DNA from 4 places in the Citrobacter sp. FDAARGOS_156 genome. Region 4 is predicted to be linked to each of the others. Evidence: predicted binding sites of a transcription regulator. Region 4 holds the regulator's gene; each other region holds the start of a gene.
The links. Region 4 encodes LexA, which represses DNA repair genes until DNA is damaged. Its sites were predicted from a motif close to TNCTGTATGTACATACAGNA; they were not measured.

Region 1 (4,216 bases), 250 kb from region 4:
TTCAGCCTGTTTGGCGAATACCTTGCCGGTCATGTCGATAGCTATTTTGCAGTGCTGGTGCGCGTTGGACTCGCGGCGCTGGTGTTCCTGCCTTTTTTACGCACCCGCGGGCACAGCGTAAAAACGATCGCGCTGTATATGCTGGTGGGGGCCATGCAGCTTGGCATTATGTATATGCTGAGTTTTCACGCCTATCTGTACCTGACGGTTTCAGAACTGCTGCTTTTCACCGTGCTGACGCCGCTCTATATCACGCTGATTTATGACCTGATGAGCGGGCGCCGTTTGCGTTGGAGTTATGCCTTTAGTGCGTTACTGGCGGTGATTGGCGCGGGGATCATTCGTTACGATCAGGTGACCAGCCACTTCTGGACCGGTCTGTTGCTGGTGCAGTTGTCCAATATCAGCTTTGCTATTGGTATGGTGGGCTATAAACGTCTGATGGAAACGCGGCCAATGCCGCAGCACAACGCCTTTGCCTGGTTTTATATGGGCGCCTTTATGGTGGCTGTAGTGGCCTGGTTCATGCTGGGCAATGCGCAGAAAATGCCTGCAACCACGCTACAGTGGGGAATTCTGGTCTTTCTTGGCGTGGCGGCATCCGGTATTGGTTACTTTATGTGGAACTACGGTGCGACCCAGGTGGATGCCGGTACGTTGGGCATCATGAACAATATGCATGTGCCGGCCGGGCTGTTGGTCAACCTGGCCATCTGGCATCAACAGCCTCACTGGCCTAGCTTCATCATTGGCGCGGCTGTGATAGTGGCCTCACTGTGGGTACATCGAAAGTGGGTCGTTCCGCACTCCGCACAAACGGCAGATGATCGCAGGCGTGATTCCGCGCTGAGCGAATAAACGCTTCTGTTACCGGCTGGCGCTGCTCGCCATCACGCACGGCGGCGTACAGTCGGCTCCACAATCCATCGCCCAGGGTTTTGGTCACTACCAGGCCCTGGCGTTCAAAACTCTCCACCACCCAATGCGGCAACGCCGCGATGCCCATTCTGGCTGCAACCATCTGAATCAGCAGCAGGGTATTATCCACGCTCTTCAGCGACGGGCTAACGCCTGCGGGCTGCAGGAAATGCCGCCATACATCCAGTCGACTCCGTTGCACTGGGTAAATGAGCAGTGTCTCGCTGGCCAAATCTTCCGGCGTGATTTGCGTTTTGCTGGCCAACGGATGGTCAGGCGCCAGTACCAGGCGGACTTCAAAATCAAACATCGGTGAGTAGTACAATCCGCTGCGCGGCAGGATGTCGGAGGTTAACACCAGATCCAGCTCATCCTGCTGTAGCGCTGGTTGCGGATCGAACGTCACGCCGGATTTAAAGTCCATCTCCACCTGCGGCCAGTTGGCACGAAAATTCTCCAGCGCGGGCGTCAGCCATTGAATACAACTGTGACATTCAATCGCGATTCGCAGCCGGGTTTGCTGCGGTTCGTTGCAAGCCTGCAGCGCACGACCAATTTGCGGCAATACCTGATTGGCTAACTGCAGCAGGATTTCTCCCTGCGGCGTAAAGCGCAGAGGCTGGCTTTTACGGATAAAAAGTCGAAAGCCAAGGCGCTGCTCCAGATCGCTGAACTGGTGAGAAAGAGCGGATTGGGTCTGATGCAACGTCGCCGCGGCGGCTGCCAGCGAACCACTATTCCGCAACGCCTGGAGCGTTTTCAGGTGTTTAATCTCGATCATGAAAGTCCTTCACTTCGGCATGAACAAATTGCGCTTGAGGAATATACAGTAACTGCCAATTATGGATGTGTAAACATCTGGACGGCTAAAATCCTTCGTCTTTTAAATTTATGGTGCGTTGGCTTCGTTTCCCCACCCCAGTCACTTACTTCAGTAAGCTCCTGGGGATGAGTAAACTTGCCGCCTTCCCTAAATTCAAAATCCATAGGATTTACATATAATTAGAGGAAGAAAAATGACAATATTGAATCACACCCTCGGTTTCCCTCGCGTTGGCCTGCGTCGCGAGTTGAAGAAAGCGCAAGAAAGCTACTGGGCGGGAAATTCCTCCCGTGAAGAGTTGCTGACCGTTGGCCGCGAGCTGCGTGCCCGCCACTGGGATCAGCAGAAGCAGGCGGGTGTTGACCTGCTGCCGGTGGGTGATTTTGCCTGGTACGATCACGTGCTGACCACCAGTCTGCTGCTCGGCAACGTTCCGGCTCGTCATCAGAATAAAGACGGCTTGGTGGATATCGATACCTTATTCCGCATTGGCCGTGGCCGCGCACCGACCGGTGAGCCAGCGGCGGCGGCAGAAATGACCAAATGGTTTAACACCAACTATCACTACATGGTGCCAGAGTTCACCAAAGGTCAGCAGTTCAAACTGACCTGGACGCAACTGCTGGATGAAGTGGACGAAGCGCTGGCGCTCGGGCACAAGGTGAAACCTGTGCTGCTGGGGCCGGTAACTTATCTGTGGCTGGGGAAAGTGAAAGGCGAACAGTTTGACCGCCTGAGCTTGTTGAACGACATTCTGCCGGTTTACCAGCAGGTGCTGGGCGAGCTGGCAAAACGCGGTATTGAGTGGGTGCAAATCGATGAACCGGCGCTGGTGCTGGAGCTGCCGCAAGCGTGGCTGGATGCCTTTAAACCGGCTTATGATGCCCTGCAGGGCCAGGTGAAACTGCTGCTGACCACCTATTTCGAAGGCGTAACGCCAAACCTGGATACCATTACCGCGCTGCCGGTGCAGGGGCTGCACGTTGACTTCGTGCATGGCAAAGATGATGTCGCCGAGCTGCACAATCGTCTGCCCGCCGACTGGCTGCTGTCAGCGGGCCTGGTGAACGGGCGCAACGTCTGGCGCGCCGATCTCAGCGAAAAATACGCGCAAATTAAAGATATCGTCGGGAAGCGTGACCTGTGGGTGGCTTCTTCCTGCTCCCTGCTGCACAGCCCCATCGATCTCAGCGTGGAAACCCGCCTTGATGCAGAAGTGAAGAGCTGGTTTGCCTTCGCCCTGCAAAAATGCGGCGAGCTGGCGCTGCTGCGTGATGCGTTGAACAGCGGTGATACGGCGGCAATTGTCGAGTGGAGCGCACCGATTCAGTCTCGTCGTCACTCTACCCGTGTACACAACGCCGCAGTAGAAAAACGTCTGGCGGCGATCACTGCCCAGGACAGCCAGCGCGCCAACGCTTATCCGGTTCGCGCCGAGGCGCAACGTGCCCGCTTTAATCTGCCAGCATGGCCGACCACAACTATTGGCTCATTCCCGCAAACCACGGAAATTCGTGGCCTGCGCCTGGACTTCAAAAAGGGCAACCTGGATGCTGGTAACTATCGCACTGGAATTGCGGAACATATTAAACAGGCGATTGTTGAACAGGAGCGTCTGGGTCTCGACGTGCTGGTACACGGTGAAGCCGAACGTAACGACATGGTGGAATACTTTGGCGAGCATCTGGACGGGTTCGTCTTTACCCAGAACGGTTGGGTGCAGAGCTATGGCTCCCGTTGCGTGAAGCCACCGGTAGTCATTGGCGACGTCAGCCGCCCGGAAGCGATCACCGTGGAGTGGGCGAAGTATGCCCAGTCGCTGACCGACAAACCGGTAAAAGGTATGCTGACCGGTCCGGTGACCATTCTTTGCTGGTCATTCCCGCGTGAAGACGTGACGCGTGAAACCATCGCGAAGCAGATTGCGCTGGCGTTGCGTGATGAAGTTGCGGATCTGGAAGCGGCGGGGATCGGCATCATCCAGATTGATGAGCCGGCACTGCGTGAAGGTTTACCGCTGCGTCGCAGCGACTGGGCGGCGTATCTGGAGTGGGGCGTGGAAGCCTTCCGCATTAACGCGGCAGTGGCGAAGGATGAAACCCAGATCCACACCCACATGTGTTACTGCGAGTTCAACGACATCATGGACTCCATTGCGGCGCTGGACGCGGACGTGATCACCATCGAAACCTCGCGCTCTGATATGGAGTTGCTGGAGTCGTTCGAAGAGTTCGACTATCCGAACGAAATCGGGCCGGGCGTTTACGATATTCACTCGCCGAACGTTCCGAGCGTGGAATGGATTGAAGCCCTGTTGAAGAAAGCCGAGCAGCGTATTCCGGCTGAGCGTCTGTGGGTGAACCCGGACTGCGGTCTGAAAACGCGCGGCTGGCCGGAGACCCGCGCGGCGCTGGCAAACATGGTTAAAGCGGCGCAGAATCTGCGTCAGGCGTAAAAACAAAACGGAGGCTGATG
Region 2 (4,216 bases), 240 kb from region 4:
GATCCAAATCGGCCAGTACCTGAGAGTCAGGCACTTTGGCGACGAGGCCGCTTAGAAGCGTCGGGATATCGGCAAAGTCATTGGGATCGCCTTCGCGAAAATAGAGTTCGGGTGCGATAGCCAGATATCCTTCCAGCGCCAGTCGACGGCAAACATCACGAATGTGCTCATGAATACCAAAAATCTCCTGCACGACAATGATGACGGGCAGCGGACCATCGGTCTGTTGCGGCCGTGCGTAATACGCAGGCATATCATCGCCTTGTGAAGGTATGGACGTTACACCGGCGATAATCGCGTTATCCGGAGTGTGAACCGTGGTAGACGTCGGTGGAGATACAGCAGGTGCAAAGCCAGATTGTCGTGTTGTCATGGTATTCTCCGTACCCTTAAATATTCAGCCAAAAAGCGCATTGTTAACTATAGACACATGCAACGAACCACATTGCCTTAAACGGGCTATCTTTTGTGCAGGGCTTCCTTACATCGCATCGTTTATGTGATATGCATCACTATTTGATGGTAATTGAATGCAATTGATTTACATCAGAGTGATGACTGTCACGAAAATATGTTCATGCCTTCGGTAAAGTGTGTTTTTGCTTCTTCTGACAAAACCGATTCACAGAGGAGTTTTTATGTCTAAGTCTGATGTTTTTCATCTCGGCCTCACTAAGAGCGATTTACAAGGGGCTACGCTTGCTATCGTCCCTGGCGACCCGGAGCGTGTGGAAAAGATCGCCGCGCTGATGGATAAGCCGGTTAAGCTGGCATCTCATCGCGAGTTCACTACCTGGCGTGCTGAGCTGGATGGTAAAGCCGTGATCGTTTGCTCTACCGGTATCGGCGGCCCGTCAACCTCTATCGCCGTAGAAGAACTGGCACAGCTGGGCATTCGTACCTTCCTGCGTATCGGTACGACTGGCGCTATCCAGCCGCATATCAACGTGGGTGACGTACTGGTCACCACGGCGTCTGTCCGTCTGGACGGCGCAAGCCTGCACTTCGCGCCAATGGAGTTCCCGGCTGTTGCAGACTTCGAGTGCACCACCGCGCTGGTGGAAGCGGCGAAATCTATCGGCGCTACTACCCACGTTGGCGTTACCGCGTCTTCTGATACCTTTTACCCGGGCCAGGAGCGTTACGACACCTTCTCTGGTCGCGTCGTGAGCCGTTTCAAAGGCTCAATGGAAGAGTGGCAGTCTATGGGCGTTATGAACTACGAAATGGAATCTGCCACGCTGCTGACCATGTGCGCAAGCCAGGGTCTGCGTGCCGGTATGGTCGCGGGTGTTATCGTGAACCGTACTCAGCAAGAGATCCCTAATGCGGAAACGATGAAACAAACAGAAAGCCACGCGGTGAAAATCGTGGTAGAAGCCGCACGTCGTTTACTGTAATTCTCCCGTCTATTCAAAAAGGCCGACGCGTTCGGCCTTTTTATTTTGCGTAGTACCTCGCAGGAAATTCCTTTTAAACTGGACGTTTATACAGCACAATTCTATTTTGTGCGGGTAAGTCGTTGCTGTAAGGGGGTGTTGTGGATATTCCAATTTTGATGAGTGCCGTGCTGGCATTAGCTGCAGGGCTGCTGGTGGGTTGGCTGGCGACAAAAGCGCACGCCGACAGGATCCGTGCCGATCTCATCGAAGAACGACGAGAACTGGATATCGCGCTAAGCGCCGCCCGGCAACAACTCTCACAGGAAGCCCACTGGCGTGATGAGTGCGAACTGCTGAATAACGAACTCCGCAGCCTGCACAGTATCAATACCTCACTGGAGGCCGATCTCCGTGAAGTCACTACCCGGCTGGAAGCAACGCAACAGCATGCGGAAGATAAAATTCGCCAGATGATCAACAGCGAACAGCGCCTGAGCGAACAGTTTGAGAATCTGGCGAACCGTATTTTCGAGCACAGCAATCGCCGCGTAGATGAGCAAAATCGCCAAAGCCTGAACAGCCTGCTGGCACCGCTTCGCGAACAACTGGACGGTTTTCGCCGCCAGGTTCAGGATAGCTTTGGTAAAGAGGCTCAGGAGCGCCATACCCTGGCGCACGAAATTCGTAATCTCCAGCAACTGAACGCGCAGATGGCACAGGAAGCGGTAAACCTGACGCGGGCATTAAAAGGCGATAACAAAACGCAGGGAAACTGGGGAGAGGTCGTACTCACGCGGGTGCTTGAGGCTTCCGGTCTGCGCGAAGGCTATGAATACGAAACCCAGGTTAGCATCGAGAATGATGTGCGCTCGCGGATGCAACCGGACGTTATTGTCCGATTACCACAGGGCAAAGATGTGGTGATCGACGCGAAAATGACGCTGGTTGCCTATGAACGCTATTTTAACGCTGAAGATGAATTCACCCGTGAGAGTGCGTTGCAGGAGCATATCGCCTCCGTGCGAAACCATATTCGTCTGCTGGGGCGCAAAGATTATCAACAGCTTCCGGGGCTGCGTACGCTTGACTATGTGCTGATGTTTATCCCCGTTGAGCCTGCTTTTTTACTGGCGCTCGACAGGCAGCCCGAACTGATTACCGAAGCGCTTAGAAATAACATTATGCTGGTCAGTCCCACTACGCTGTTGGTGGCATTGCGTACGATTGCCAATCTGTGGCGCTACGAGCATCAGAGTCGTAATGCGCAACAAATTGCCGATCGGGCCAGTAAACTTTATGACAAGATGCGATTGTTTGTGGATGATATGTCGGCAATCGGCCAAAGCCTGGATAAAGCCCAGGATAACTACCGACAGGCGATGAAAAAACTCTCTTCAGGCCGTGGAAATGTCTTATCGCAGGCGGAAGCCTTCCGTGGCTTAGGGGTGGAAATTAAGCGTGAGATTAATCCTGAGCTGGCTGAACAAGCCACTACCCAGGATGAAGAGTACCGTTTGCGCTCGGTCCCTGAGACGCAACAAGATGAGCCTTACCCCGATGATGAAACGGTAAATCAGCAATCAAGCTAGTCCATTTGGGGTAGTTGAACCCGGCAGAAGGGTAGGGCAAATTGGCCCAATCTGTTACACTTCTCGAACATTTTTTGAATGAGCAGGCACTGAGATGGTGGATAATTCACAAGAAACGACGCACTTTGGCTTTCAGACCGTCGCTAAAGAGCAGAAAGCTGACATGGTGGCCCACGTTTTTCATTCTGTGGCCTCTAAATATGACGTTATGAATGACTTAATGTCATTCGGCATTCATCGTTTGTGGAAGCGCTTCACCATTGACTGCAGTGGCGTGCGTCGCGGACAAACCGTTCTCGATTTGGCTGGCGGTACCGGCGATCTGACGGCGAAATTCTCTCGCATGGTAGGCGAAACCGGCAAAGTTGTGCTGGCGGATATCAATGACTCAATGCTCAAAATGGGTCGCGAAAAGCTGCGCAATATTGGTGTGGTGGGTAACGTTGAGTACGTTCAGGCGAATGCGGAAGCACTACCTTTCCCTGACAACACGTTTGACTGCATCACCATCTCTTTCGGTCTGCGCAACGTTACGGATAAAGACAAAGCATTACGCTCTATGTATCGCGTGTTGAAGCCGGGCGGACGTCTACTGGTGCTGGAATTCTCCAAGCCGATTATCGAACCTCTGAGCAAAGCCTACGACGCATACTCTTTCCACGTTCTGCCGCGCATTGGCTCCATGGTAGCAAGCGATGCAGACAGTTATCGCTATCTGGCGGAATCCATCCGCATGCATCCCGATCAGGACACCTTAAAAGCAATGATGCAAGATGCCGGGTTCGAAAGCGTTGATTACTACAACCTGACGGCAGGTGTCGTTGCGCTGCATCGTGGCTACAAGTTCTGACAGGAGATTGGGGATGCCTTTAAAACCCTTAGTGACCGCAGGCGTTGAAAATCTGCTCAACACCTTTCTGTACCGTTCTCCTGCGCTGAAATCGGCCCGAACGCGTTTGCAGAGTAAGGTGCTGCGTTTTGACCTGAAAGGATTTTCGACGTCGCTAGTCCTGGTATTCAGTGAGCGCCAGGTCGATGTGCTGGGGGCATGGGAAGGCGAAGCCGATTGCACCGTGATTACACATGCCAGCGTGTTACCGAAACTACGCGATCGGCAGCAACTCACCACGCTTATTCGCAGCGGCGAACTGGAAGTGCAGGGCGATATTCAGGTGGTGCAGAACTTTGTGGCTCTGGCTGACCTGGCGGAATTCGACCCTGCAGAGCTATTAGCTCCTTATACCG
Region 3 (4,216 bases), 1.4 Mb from region 4:
TTTTGCTTTCCGCAATGTTCAGTACGCACATGCCACAATGTTTATCACGCTGCTGGTATTGCTGTGCTTTAACCTGCTTGGTGAAGGGTTTGAAGTCGCACTGCCGCGCGTCATCGATACGCTGATTGGTTGTGCCATCGCATGGGCAGCCGTCAGTTTCATCTGGCCAGACTGGCGCTTTCGCAACCTGCCACGGGTGATTGAACGGGCGACCGATGCAAACTGTCGTTACCTTGATGCCATTCTCGAACAGTATCATCAGGGGCGAGACAATCGCCTGGCATACCGTATTGCGCGCCGCGATGCGCATAATCGTGATGCGGAGCTGGCATCCGTGGTGTCGAATATGTCGAGTGAACCGGATGTCACTGCCCAAACGCGCGAAACGGCATTCCGCTTGCTGTGCCTCAACCATACCTTTACCAGTTATATCTCGGCACTGGGCGCACACCGTGAACAGTTAACCAACCCGGACGTTCTGGCATTACTGGACGATGCCGTTTGCTATGTTGATGATGCACTTCATCATCAACCCGCTGACGAGCAGCGCGTATACCAGGCGCTTGAAGGACTGAAGCAACGGATTCAGCATCTTGAACCACGCCCGGACAGTAAAGAACCACTGGTCGTACAGCAAGTTGGCCTATTGATAGCGCTACTACCAGAAATCAGACGATTACAGCAGCAAATTGCCGCATTGCCGTCTAGTACACCGGTTCAGGCGTAAGAGAACTCACCCACTCCACAAGCTCCTGGCGACGAATCGCCGGGAGCGCCGCCTCATGAATTCCCCCAATTGCGCCTTCAAGGGCATAGAGTATTTTCACCGTCAGGGCGGGATTAACCTGTCGCAGTTTCAACCAGCACATTTTTGCCCCCAACATGCGTAATGTGCTTTCATCTTTTATACCTGCTTCATTCAGCAGGGTTTCCAGATGGAATGTCATGTTCGGCAGTCCACGCAGGCGATGCTGTGCAAAACGACTTTGCTTTTCTTTTAACGCCGCATCCAGTGAATACCGTGATAGCGACACCAGTTGTTGCTGGTTTTGCCACAGCGTATCGTTCACCTGATAATAATTGAGCACCACCGGACGTCCACGTTTTATAAATGTCAGCCAGACAGGGGAATGTTTTACACAGTACTGCGCACTCTGTTCACAGGCCCGAAGATATAACTCGCCACTGGCGACCATGGCGAATACCGTGTCCTCAACCGTCAGGCTATAACCCCCAAACAGCGATCGATAACGAATAGTCCCCAATGACGCCAGATATTCTTGTGATTTATAGATCCTTGCATAAGAAAGTTTTTTCATAAAAATCCTTTTAAATCATAACGTAATAAAATGATTTGCAGTAGCGGATCCGTTAATGACGAAAATAGGCAACTTATTCGCAAGGGGCAAGATGAATTTTGTTTTTCCCGTAACAACAACCAAAAACTGCGAACCTGTTTCAGAAAATAAGGTTGATCTTTGGTTATAGCAGGGTTACTGTATATCCATACAGTAACTCACAGGGCTGGATTGATTATGTACACTTCAGGCTATGCAAATCGTTCTTCGTCGTTCTCTTCCACAGCAAGCAAAATTGCGCGCGTGTCGTCAGAGCACACTACCGCTGGGCTTATCAGTGAAGTGGTCTATCGCGAGGACCAGCCCATGATGACGCAGCTCCTGCTGCTTCCCCTGCTTCAGCAATTAGGTCAGCAGTCGCGCTGGCAGCTGTGGCTGACGCCTCAGCAAAAACTAAGCCGGGAGTGGGTGCAGTCGGCCGGGCTTCCATTGACGAAAGTCATGCAAATTAGCCAACTCTCTCCCTGCAATACGCTGGAATCTATGGTTCGTGCGCTACGCACGGGTAACTACAGCGTCGTAATTGGCTGGCTGACGGAAGAATTAACCGAAGATGAACATGCCGAGCTGGTAAAAGCAGCAGATGAAGGCAATGCGATGGGATTTATCATGCGTCCTGTACGCGCTCAGACACTTGCGGGGAGACAGCATTCCGGGCTAAAAATTCACTCGAATTTGTATCATTAAGTAAAATTAGGATTTATCCTGGAATTTTTTTTCACCCTCAAATTCGGCTTTGAGCTTTAACACCTTTTTTGTGAGAACGCCTGTGTGAAGCGGTTTCCGCGATAGTAGCTGTACAATTAATCATCCACAAATGTTAAATATTGTGTATACAAGCCTTTTTTTTTCATATGCCTGACGGACTTCACACTTGTAAGTTTTCAACTACGTTGTAGACTTTACATCGCCAGGGGTGCTCGGCGTAAGCCGCAGATATCGGTAGAGTAACTATTGAACTGGTCCCCGGGTGAAGGATTTAACCGTGTTATCTCTCTGGAGATATTCATGGCGAATTTTGGATGATAACGAGGCGCATAAAATGAAAAAGACAGCTATCGCAATTGCAGTGGCACTGGCTGGTTTCGCTACCGTGGCGCAGGCCGCTCCGAAAGATAACACCTGGTATACTGGTGCTAAACTGGGTTGGTCCCAGTTCCATGACATCGGCAACAATCAGATCAACAACAACGGACCGACCCACGAAAGCCAACTGGGTGCTGGTGCGTTCGGTGGTTACCAGGTTAACCCGTACGTTGGTTTTGAAATGGGTTACGACTGGTTAGGTCGTATGCCGTACAAAGGCAACACTGAAAATGGCGCATTCAAAGCTCAGGGCGTTCAGCTGACCGCTAAACTGGGTTACCCAATCACTGACGATCTGGACGTTTATACCCGTCTGGGTGGTATGGTTTGGCGTGCAGATGCTAAAAACAACGACGGCTTCAAAGACCACGACACTGGTGTATCCCCAGTATTCGCTGGCGGCGTAGAGTATGCAATTACTCCTGAAATCGCTACCCGTCTGGAATACCAGTGGACCAACAACATCGGTGACGCGAACACCGTTGGTGGTCGTCCAGACAACGGTCTGTTGAGCGTTGGTGTTTCTTACCGTTTCGGCCAGCAGGAAGAAGCAGCTCCGGTAGTTGCTCCGGCTCCGGCTCCGGCTCCAGAAGTACAGACCAAACACTTCACTCTGAAGTCTGACGTTCTGTTCAACTTCAACAAAGCAACTCTGAAACCAGAAGGCCAGCAGGCTCTGGATCAGATGTACAGCCAGCTGAGCAACCTGGATCCGAAAGACGGTTCCGTCGTTGTTCTGGGCTTCACTGACCGCATCGGTTCTGACGCTTACAACCAGGGTCTGTCTGAGAAACGTGCTCAGTCTGTTGTTGATTACCTGATCTCTAAAGGTATTCCTTCTGACAAAATCTCCGCACGTGGTATGGGCGAATCCAACCCGGTTACCGGCAACACCTGTGACAACGTGAAAGCTCGCGCTGCGCTGATCGACTGCCTGGCTCCGGATCGTCGTGTTGAGATCGAAGTTAAAGGCATCAAAGACGTTGTAACTCAGCCTCAGGCTTAAGTTATCGTCTTATAAAAAAACCCCGCCTGGCGGGGTTTTTTTTCACCTACATATCATGCAAAAGCACAGACACGCTCCATATTGACGTTACCCGTACCCTACTCTTTACCCAGTAACGCCTGTAGATCCTGTTTCAATGTCGACATCTTGTTCGCATACTTTTCTTTATGTTCCGCATCTTCAATCAACTGCACAATCGTTTCTGAGAGCGTTTTACCACGTCGCTGCGCAAGCCCGGCTAAACGCTGCCAGACCATAAACTCCAGATCGATCGATTTCTTACGCGTATGCTGATGTTCTGCATTAAAGTGCCGCTTACGCCTCGCCCGGATCGTTTGCTTCATACGATTGAGCAGTGCTGGGTTCATGTATTCTTCAATCCAGGCGTTGACCCGAACCGGTTCATTTTCGAGGGTTAGCAACAAATCAACGGCTTCTTTGGCAGCGCTGGCTTCCACATAGCGGGTAATCAACTCCCCCTCGCGATGCTTCTTCACCAGGTACTTCCATTTCCATCCGCTTTCAAGATTTTCAAGTTGTTGATATTTCATTGCGATCTCAATGTTACCGTGTAACTCTTATCAGAATATCAGCTTTTTCGGCATCTGAAGAAAAGAATATCCAGCCTGTGAACTGTCGCTCGTCATCACATTCGTTTAGCGGCGCTTTCCACGTGTGCAGTGCTGATGGTTACGGTATAATCTCGTTTTTTACAACAGACTAAAAAACATCAACTTTGACCATTACGAAACTTGCATGGCGTGAT
Region 4 (4,216 bases):
ATGGCTTTTGAGGCCAGCAGTTTATTAAACAGATCCTGGCGGGCAGGAAGGCGAGGGCCAACCGCCGCTAAGCGCTGGCGGGCAAAGTGCATACGCGCCACGCGTGCCAGTTTCTGCGCGATGGTTTTATCTGTGCCGTGTTCGTCTGCCATGCGACGCAGGGAGACGGAAGGTGAGAAGCGGACAAAGCTGTCGCGGCCCAGCCAGGACACAGCAAAGAATTTCTGTACGCCATTCAGCATGCGCAGTGGTGGATTGACTTCGCCTTTCTCGCGCCCAGGAGCACGGCCAAACATCACAGACACCGGCACCATCTGAACATCCAGATCGGGGTTGCTGCGATGTAAGTCGAGATAGTTATGGAACAACTTGATGGACTCTTCTTTTGGCGTGTAATAGGTGAATACACGCGGGCCGCCGTGTATAAACACGTAGCGCGGCAGCAAAGTCCCGTCTATCTCCAGCGGTTCCAGGGGATCAGGGAGGTCGTGCACCAGGCATTGGGCACGCAGCGTCAGCAAGTCAGCTTTTGAGTTGTACGGTAAGACGTACATAATGGGACGAGAGGTATCGAGTCCCAATTCCGGGGCGGGTTCCGCCGGGATAGACTTGCTTTTTACCAGGATGCTTAATGGTAAATTCAGTAATTTGTAGTAAATTCGTGGCCAGCCGGACATAAACGATGTAAAGCCTCTGGTTAATAATGCAAATGCGCTGCAAGGATATCAGAAAGTTTAGTGAATTTCTGTGGTATCCCGTCATACTTCGCGCAGCTTTGCTTATGCCCTGAAACAAACAGGGTAACGATGCAATAATACTCACGCTAATAATGTAAAAAGGTTCTTTTGATGGCCAATAATACCACTGGATTCACTCGGATTATCAAAGCAGCAGGCTATTCCTGGCAAGGTTTCCGCGCAGCATGGATCAATGAGGCGGCATTTCGTCAGGAAAGCGTTGCCGTACTGTTGGGGGTAGCAATTGCCTGCTGGCTGGACGTTGACGCGATTACCCGCGTACTGCTGATTGGTTCGGTGATGCTGGTGATGATCGTTGAAATTCTGAATAGCGCCATTGAGGCGGTTGTCGACCGAATTGGTTCTGAGTATCACGAGCTTTCTGGTCGGGCGAAAGATATGGGATCGGCTGCGGTATTGCTTTCTATTTTTGTCGCTGTGATCACCTGGGGCATCCTGTTGTGGTCGCATTTGCGATAAAGATTCCACAACTTCATAAATCTCCTGTTTTTTGTGCAGTTTGCGGTTCCAAATTCGCCTTTAGCTGTATATACTCACAGCATAACTGTATATACACCCAGGGGGCGGAATGAAAGCGTTAACGGCCAGGCAGCAAGAGGTGTTTGATCTCATTAGAGATCACATCAGCCAGACAGGTATGCCACCGACGCGTGCGGAGATCGCGCAGCGTTTGGGGTTCCGTTCCCCAAACGCGGCTGAAGAACACCTGAAAGCACTGGCGCGTAAAGGTGTGCTGGAAATCGTTTCTGGCGCATCGCGTGGTATTCGCCTGCTGCAGGAAGAAGAGGAAGGCTTACCGCTTGTTGGTCGTGTCGCGGCCGGTGAGCCACTTCTGGCACAGCAGCACATCGAAGGCCATTACCAGGTTGACCCATCACTGTTCAAACCGAACGCCGACTTTCTGCTGCGCGTCAGCGGTATGTCGATGAAAGATATCGGGATTATGGATGGCGATTTACTGGCTGTGCATAAAACGCAGGACGTGCGTAACGGCCAGGTTGTTGTTGCCCGTATTGATGATGAAGTCACGGTTAAGCGCCTGAAAAAGCAGGGCAACAAGGTTGAACTTCTGCCGGAAAACAGTGAATTTAAACCTATCGTTGTCGATCTGCGCGAGCAAAACTTCACCATTGAAGGGTTGGCTGTCGGCGTAATTCGTAACGGTGAATGGCTGTAATGATCTGCTGATTTCCTGTCGGCCGGAAAGGGCGTTTACGCTGCTCTCCGGCAAATTGCCCGATGATGCTACGCTTATCGGGCCTACAAAAACGCGTTAATTTCTTTTCAGGCTCTTTTCCATGCCTTTCTTTACCTCCTCTGATAAAGCACTCTGGCACCTTGCCTTACCGATGATTTTCTCCAACATCACTGTTCCACTGCTGGGGCTGGTGGATACCGCAGTGATTGGTCATTTGGATAGCCCGGTCTACCTGGGTGGCGTTGCTGTCGGCGCAACAGCGACCAGTTTTCTCTTTATGCTGCTGCTGTTTTTACGCATGAGTACCACCGGCCTGACGGCCCAGGCGTTCGGTGCGAAAAATCCTCAGGCGCTGGCGCGCGCGCTGGTACAACCGCTGATACTGGCGCTGGGAGCGGGGCTGCTTATCGCGCTGTTTCGCACGCCGATTATCGATTTAGCGCTGCATATTGTCGGGGGTAGTGAAGCGGTACTGGAACAAGCCCGGCGTTTCCTGGAAATCCGCTGGCTAAGCGCGCCCGCCTCACTGGCCAATCTGGTGCTGCTCGGCTGGTTGCTTGGCGTACAATATGCGCGTGCGCCGGTTATCCTGCTGATTGTCGGCAATATTCTCAACATTGCGCTCGATTTATGGCTGGTGATGGGCCTGCATATGAACGTGCAGGGTGCAGCACTGGCGACGGTGATTGCCGAATATGCCACGCTGCTTATCGGTCTGATGATGGTACGCAAAGTCCTGCATTTGCGCGGAGTTTCGCTGGCAATGCTGAAGCAGGCGTGGCGTGGCAACTTCCGCCGTTTGCTGGCGCTCAACCGTGACATCATGCTGCGTTCGCTGCTGTTGCAACTCTGCTTTGGTGCTATCACGGTACTCGGGGCTCGCCTCGGTAGCGATGTCATTGCGGTCAATGCCGTTCTGATGACCCTGCTGACGTTCACTGCCTATGCGCTGGACGGGTTTGCCTATGCCGTGGAAGCGCACTCTGGCCAGGCCTATGGGGCACGCGATGGTAGCCAGTTGCTGGATGTCTGGCGGGCGGCCTGCCGGCAGTCGGGTATTGTTGCCGTCTTGTTTTCGATGGTTTATGCCCTGTTCGGCGAGCAGATTGTGGCGCTGCTGACCTCGCTGCCGCAAATCCAACACCTGGCCGATCGCTATCTTTTCTGGCAGGTGGTTTTGCCGCTGGTGGGTGTGTGGTGTTATCTGCTGGACGGCATGTTTATTGGCGCAACGCGTGCCGCAGAAATGCGCAACAGTATGGCCGTTGCCGCAGTGGGATTCGCCTTAACGCTCCTGACTTTACCGCTGCTGGGAAACCACGGCTTGTGGCTGGCGTTAACCGTTTTTCTCGCGCTGCGCGGGCTTTCACTGGCCTTCATCTGGCGACGTCACTGGCGTAATGGCACCTGGTTTGCCTGATGCCTATGGTTAAAAATTCCGAATAGTAAATAAAACCCAGAATCCCTGACTACACTTACTATCACGTCCAGCAAAAACAGCATGTATTCGGGCGCGGCACTCTCGCTATTCACAACCTAACGATGAGGACTTGATGATGAATAAAGACGAAGTCAGTGGTAACTGGAAACAGTTCAAAGGTAAAGTGAAAGAGCAATGGGGCAAACTGACCGATGATGATATGACGGTCATTGAAGGTAAACGCGACCAGCTGGTTGGTAAAGTCCAGGAACGATACGGGTACGCGAAAGATCAGGCGGAGAAAGAAGTTAAAGATTGGGAAAAACGCAACGATTACCGCTGGTAATTAACCCCTCCCTCCTGAGAGTACAAGGACGTACGCTCTTTTATTTACCGCCCGACTTTCTTTTTCACCTGAATGGTATGGTCATGCTGGCATTCGCCAGGATGGCGGCATGATTCAACTTCCACACATGCCGGACACAGGCCGTGGGCTTCAATCACATTATGGCGCAGAGCAAATCCCATTTTAGCTGCCAGCGTATGCATAATATCTTCCACGCCTTCCGCACACTCTTCTTTTACCACGCCACAGCGGTCGCAGATGAACATTGCGGAACTGTGGGTTGGCTGATCGAACAGATGGCAAAGCACATAGCTGTTGGTTGACTCCACTTTGTGCACAAAACCTTGTTCAAGCAGAAAATCGAGCGCACGATAGACGGTAGGCGGCTTAGCCTGTGGTTCGGTTTCCCTTAACAGATCAAGCAGATCGTAAGCGCTGATTGCCCCTTCCTGCAGGCTCATCAGGCGCAGCACTTCGAGGCGTTGTGGCGTGAG

Region 1: metR (HTH-type transcriptional regulator MetR) is a predicted target of LexA. The motif match lies at 1,731-1,750, and genes of this name have one in related genera.
Region 2: rmuC (DNA recombination protein RmuC) is a predicted target of LexA. The motif match lies at 1,477-1,496, and genes of this name have one in related genera.
Region 3: sulA (SOS-induced cell division inhibitor SulA) is a predicted target of LexA. The motif match lies at 1,495-1,514, and genes of this name have one in related genera.

Annotation. Positions count from the first base shown of each region.
Region 1 covers NZ_CP014030.2:383,203-387,418, forward strand. The annotation lists gene AL515_RS01880 (carboxylate/amino acid/amine transporter) at 1-858, shown strand, start outside; gene metR (HTH-type transcriptional regulator MetR) at 746-1,699, opposite strand; gene metE (5-methyltetrahydropteroyltriglutamate--homocysteine S-methyltransferase) at 1,935-4,196, shown strand.
Region 2 covers NZ_CP014030.2:387,887-392,102, forward strand. The annotation lists gene AL515_RS01895 (dienelactone hydrolase family protein) at 1-373, opposite strand, end outside; gene udp (uridine phosphorylase) at 639-1,400, shown strand; gene rmuC (DNA recombination protein RmuC) at 1,559-2,971, shown strand; gene ubiE (bifunctional demethylmenaquinone methyltransferase/2-methoxy-6-polyprenyl-1,4-benzoquinol methylase UbiE) at 3,066-3,821, shown strand; gene ubiJ (ubiquinone biosynthesis protein UbiJ) at 3,835-4,216, shown strand, end outside.
Region 3 covers NZ_CP014030.2:2,007,019-2,011,234, reverse strand. The annotation lists gene yccS (YccS family putative transporter) at 1-727, shown strand, start outside; gene AL515_RS09705 (TfoX/Sxy family DNA transformation protein) at 705-1,319, opposite strand; gene sulA (SOS-induced cell division inhibitor SulA) at 1,536-2,045, shown strand; gene ompA (porin OmpA) at 2,401-3,450, shown strand; gene matP (macrodomain Ter protein MatP) at 3,549-4,001, opposite strand; gene AL515_RS09685 (AAA family ATPase) at 4,187-4,216, shown strand, end outside.
Region 4 covers NZ_CP014030.2:630,333-634,548, forward strand. The annotation lists gene plsB (glycerol-3-phosphate 1-O-acyltransferase PlsB) at 1-677, opposite strand, end outside; gene AL515_RS03055 (diacylglycerol kinase) at 849-1,217, shown strand; gene lexA (transcriptional repressor LexA) at 1,327-1,935, shown strand; gene dinF (MATE family efflux transporter DinF) at 2,057-3,376, shown strand; gene AL515_RS03070 (CsbD family protein) at 3,513-3,722, shown strand; gene zur (zinc uptake transcriptional repressor Zur) at 3,767-4,216, opposite strand, start outside.